2 regions of the Spirillospora sp. NPDC049024 genome follow, and region 2 is predicted to be linked to the other one. Evidence: riboswitches for the same ligand, from Rfam matches in the RefSeq annotation. Region 2 holds a riboswitch; the other holds the start of a gene.
The links. Region 2 has a riboswitch for cyclic di-AMP ahead of AB0C21_RS29055 (C40 family peptidase). Riboswitches for the same ligand answer to the same signal wherever they lie in the genome.
Positions count from the first base shown of each region.

Region 1: linked by a shared signal. The riboswitch ahead of AB0C21_RS27740 (CHAP domain-containing protein) and the one ahead of AB0C21_RS29055 (C40 family peptidase) in region 2 are both predicted to bind cyclic di-AMP.

Region 1 is NZ_JBEZFD010000016.1:93,325-95,712, reverse strand. Features, by position in the region: gene AB0C21_RS27745 (MFS transporter) at 1-336, shown strand, start outside; cyclic di-AMP (ydaO/yuaA leader) riboswitch at 675-840, shown strand; gene AB0C21_RS27740 (CHAP domain-containing protein) at 854-1,522, shown strand; gene AB0C21_RS27735 (hypothetical protein) at 1,718-2,388, shown strand, end outside.
Region 2 is NZ_JBEZFD010000017.1:154,298-156,685, reverse strand. Features, by position in the region: gene AB0C21_RS29060 ((deoxy)nucleoside triphosphate pyrophosphohydrolase) at 1-304, shown strand, start outside; gene AB0C21_RS29055 (C40 family peptidase) at 297-1,280, opposite strand; cyclic di-AMP (ydaO/yuaA leader) riboswitch at 1,321-1,457, opposite strand; gene typA (translational GTPase TypA) at 1,650-2,388, shown strand, end outside.

The DNA of each region.
Region 1 (2,388 bases), on a different contig from region 2:
GCCGGTCCCTGGCCGGGCGTGCTGCTGGCCGCCGGAACGTTCGTCAACGGAATCGGCCAGGGGATGTTCGCCGTCAACGCCATCACCATCCGGCATCTGGCCACGCCGCCGGAACTGGCCACGCGCGCGACCGCGGTCCACCGCTTCCTCACCTGGGGCACGCTCCCCATCGGCTCAGCCGCCGCCGGACTCGTCGGCACCACGTTCGGCCTGCGAGCAGCGATGCTCGCCGCCGCTGCCACGGCCGCGGTGTGCATGCTGCCACTGCTCGCCCGGCCCTTGCTGCGGACCAAGCGACTCCACCGTCAGCCGGACGCCGCCGTGCAGCCGGTTTGACCACCGGACCACCGTCATCCTGCGACCGGTCGGCGGCCCGCGCCTGATCGATGAGGGCTCCACGCTCCGGCGCGGGAGGGACCTCGGTGACGGCCGCGGCGCCACGGGGTGGCGGACGGAAAAGAATCTTGCTTCGGTTTGACTGGGCCGGAGGCCTTGCGTTTAGGGGGTTTTGGGGTGGCTTTGCAGGTCGGGCGGGTTTTTGGGGCGTGCTTGACGAAATATGGGGTCGCTTGAACCTGTTGGGAGTGTGTAACCGACGGGGAAGCCCGTACGGAGCGCCCGACCAGATCATGAAGGGCGCATCGAGTCCCTGATCATCAGGACGGCCGATCACGGCACGTCCGCCGCCGAGTCCGCAGAGAGCCGATCATGGCCGAGCGGAGCCGGGGACCCACCGAAACACCGGGGTGAATCCGCACCCCCGCCATGCGCGGGGCCGCGGTAGGGCCACTTCCACGCCCGAACCCGACAGCTAACCCGGTAGGCGGACTGGAAGAACTCAGGAGAACCTTGCATGACCGCTCGTAATATCCGCATGCCCAAGCGCATGGGCGCCCGCGTCACCGCCGGAGCCGTCCTCTCCCTGGCAGGTGTGTTCGGGATCACCTCCCTGGCCCCGTCCGCCCAGGCGGACACCAAGCCCGCGAACGCCGCGCAGGCCGCCCCCGCGTCCAAGGCCGACGGCCAGAGCGCCGAGGTCGGCGCCTCCGCGCAGGACGTCATCAAGCTCGCCCGCACGCAGGTCGGCACCCATGAGGACGGCTCGGGCAACAGCAAGTTCAACGACTGGTATGCCGGCTCGCCGCTGGGCGAGCAGAACGCCCACCGCATCGGTGCCAAGAGCGCCTCGGTCTACAAGGGCCAGTCCTGGTGCGACATGTTCGTGTCCTGGCTGGGCCAGAACACCGGCACCAAGGGCATGGGCGCCGACGCCTACACCGTCAGCCACGCCAAGTGGTTCAAGAAGACCGGCCGCTTCGGCGAGACCCCGAAGCCCGGCGCCGTGGTCTTCTTCGCCTGGAACGGCGGCGGCGTCAAGGGTGTCGAGCACGTCGGCATCGTCGTGAAGGACAACCACGACGGCACCATCAAGACCATCGAGGGCAACACCGGTGACGCGGTGAAGCAGAAGGTCCGCGACACCTCCACCGTCGCCGGCTACGGCTACCCCCAGTACCGGTGAGCCCGGGCCGCTCAGCGGCCCCCCAGCCCCGCACCGTCCAGCGGTGCTCCCCCCTTTCTCCATCCCTCCGCGCGATCACACCCACGTCGCGAGCACGCCCACGTGCCGTGCGCCGGGTCCGTCATGCCCGAACGGCGAGCCCCACACGCCCGAAGGCGCGACCCGGCGCCCCGGACCACCGAGCAAAGGATGAACATGCAGCAGCGAGTCGCCCTTATCAGTACCGCCCTCGCCGGCACGCTCGTCGCGGGGGTGGCGGTCGGGACCGCCCAGGGAGCCCTGGCGGACAGCCCGACGGCGCACAAGGTCAGCGGCCAGCAGGCCACCGGCCAGCAGGTCACCGGCCGGCAGATGACCGGCCAGCTGGTCGCCGGTCAGGAGATGGCCGGGAAGCCGGTGGCGGGGGAGCAGGTGACCGGTGAGCAGGTCACCTGGAAGCAGGTGACCGGGAAGCCGGTGACCGCGAAGCAGGTGACCGGGAAGCAGGTCACCGGGCAGCCGGTGTCCGGGCAGCACGACGCGAAGGCACCGCGCCATGCCACCGGCAAGAGCGCTCCGAAGAGCCACGCCGTCCTGTCGGGCAGCACCACCGCGTCCTACTTCTGGGACGACGGCTCGGGCGTGAACGGCGACACCGGCGCCCCCGCCGGCGGCAAGCCGATGCAGAAGGGCCTGTTCGCCAGCCCGAGCTGGCCCATGCACACCAAGGTCAGGGTGTCCTACAAGGACCGCACCGTCACCGGCTTCGTCGGGGACCGCGGGCCGGGCGAGCCGTCGCACCGCGGCGTCATGCTCGACCTCGACACCTACACCTTCCGCCACCTGGTGGACGGCAAGAAGCCGAACAGCAAGTACGACACGGGCAC
Region 2 (2,388 bases):
GGGCGGCTGGGAACTGCCCGGCGGCAAGGTCGACCCCGGCGAGTCGGACGAGGACGCCCTGGTGCGCGAGTGCCACGAGGAACTCGCCGTGAAGGTCCGCCTCGGCCGCCGCGTCGGCGGCGACTGGCGCCTGAGCGAGCGCAGCCTCCTCCGCGTCTGGACGGCCGAGATCGTCGAAGGCGAACCGCAGGCCCTGGAGCACCTGGAACTCCGCTGGCTCACCCCGTCCGAGCTCTACGACGTCGACTGGCTCCCCGGCGACCGCCCGGTCATAGACCTCCTCGCGGCTCAGGGCCTCAGCTGATCCGGTTTGCGCCTGCGTAGTCGGAGCGTTCGGAGAGTTTGGAGATCTTGACCACGTCGCCGGTCTGGGGGGCGTGCAGGTACTTGCCGTCGCCGAGGTAGATGCCCATGTGGTGGAGGTTGCTGCCGAAGTAGACCAGGTCGCCGGAGCGCAGTGAGCCGCGCGAGACCTTGGTGCCCATGGCGAACAGGTCGCCGGTGTAGTGCGGGAGGCCGGGCTTGCCGACCTGGGTGTAGGCCCAGACGACGAGGCCGGAGCAGTCGAAGCTGTTCGGTCCGGCGGCGGCCCACACGTACGGGGAGCCGAGCTTGGTGAGCGCCTTGCGGGCCATCTTGGCGGGCAGGTCCGAGCCCTTCACGGTGGCCGTGAGCCCGGTGCGCGGGTCGCGCGCGTGGGTTGTGGTCAGCTTGTCGAGGCGCTTCATCACCTCGCCGACCTTGGACTTGGCCGCGTCGCGCGCCTTCTTGGCGTCGTCCCAGGCCTTCTTGAGCTGCGCGCTCTTGGCCTGCGCGGTGCGCTGCGCGGCGTCGGCCTGGTCGATCTGCTTCTTCAGCGCGAGGACGGCGGTGGCCTGGCTCTGCGCGAGGTAGGCGCGGTCGGACAGCCCTTCGGCGGACGCGCCGGAGCCGAAGAGGACGTCGGGGCCGCCGGCCATGTAGTTGGCCGCGGCCAGGCTGCCGAGCCGCTGGCGGGCGGGCTCGGCGAGGGCGCGCAGCCGCGCGGCCTCCTTGGTGGCGTCCTGCTCGGCCTTGCGGGCCTTGCCGAGCTCCACGCGGGCCTTGTTGAACTTCTCCGTGAGGATCTCGGCCTCTTCGTTCAGCGCGTCCAGGCTCTTGCGCAGGCCCTTCTCCGTCGTCGGGGTCGGGCTGGGCGCCGCCGGCGCGGCGGCGAGCCGGGACGGCTGCGCGGCGCGGGCGACGTTCGGCGCGGCGGCGCCGAGGCCGATCAGGAGCAGGGTGGCGGTGGCGGTGGGCATGATGCGACGCCGCCGACGGGAATCCGGAACCAAGCCGGTGTTCTCCTCTCCTCGCACGCCTACCGGGTTAGCTGACGGGTTCGGGCCAGGAGTCGCCCTACGACACGTGTCGATTCACCCCGAGGGTGGTGGGTCCCCGGTTCTCCCGCATCTCGGGAGATTCGGCGTTCCGGCCGCAGTCCCGGGGGAGGGGACTTCGGACGACCGGATCTCGGGAAGATTACAAAGAACGAGCAAAGTTCGCCAATCGGGGCCGGTGTGACCGGCGGTACGAAACGGCTCGGGATGGATGGTACGCACGGCCAAGTAGAATGGGGGACTGCCGCGTGTCTGCGGCGATCCCCGAACTCTCACGCAAGGCGAACCCGCATGCCCATCTCCACGCGCGACGACCTCCGTAACGTCGCGATCGTCGCCCACGTCGACCACGGCAAGACGACGCTGGTCGACGCCATGCTCTGGCAGTCCGGGGCCTTCCGCGAGAACCAGGACGTCGACGACCGCGTGCTCGACTCCAACGACCTGGAGCGCGAGAAGGGGATCACGATCCTCGCGAAGAACACCGCCGTCCTGCACAACGGGCTGACGATCAACATCATCGACACCCCGGGCCACGCCGACTTCGGCGGCGAGGTCGAGCGCGGCCTGTCCATGGTGGACGGCGTCGTCCTGCTGGTGGACGCCAGCGAGGGCCCGCTCCCGCAGACCCGGTTCGTGCTGCGCAAGGCGCTCGCCGCGAAGCTGCCGGTGATCCTGGTCGTGAACAAGACCGACCGCCCCGACGCGCGCATCGACGAGGTCGTGGACGAGACCTACGAGCTGTTCATGGACCTCGACGCCGACGAGGACCAGATCGACTTCCCGATCGTGTACGCCTCCGGCCGCGCCGGGCGGGCCTCGCTCGACAAGCCCGCCGACGGCGCCATGCCCGGCAGCGACGACCTGGAGCCGCTGTTCAAGGTCATCACCGAGACGATCCCGGCGCCGTCCTACGACCCGGACGCCCCGCTCCAGGCGCACGTGACGAACCTGGACGCCTCCAGCTACCTCGGCCGGATCGCGCTGTGCCGGGTGCACGCCGGCACGATCAAGAAGGGCCAGCAGGTCG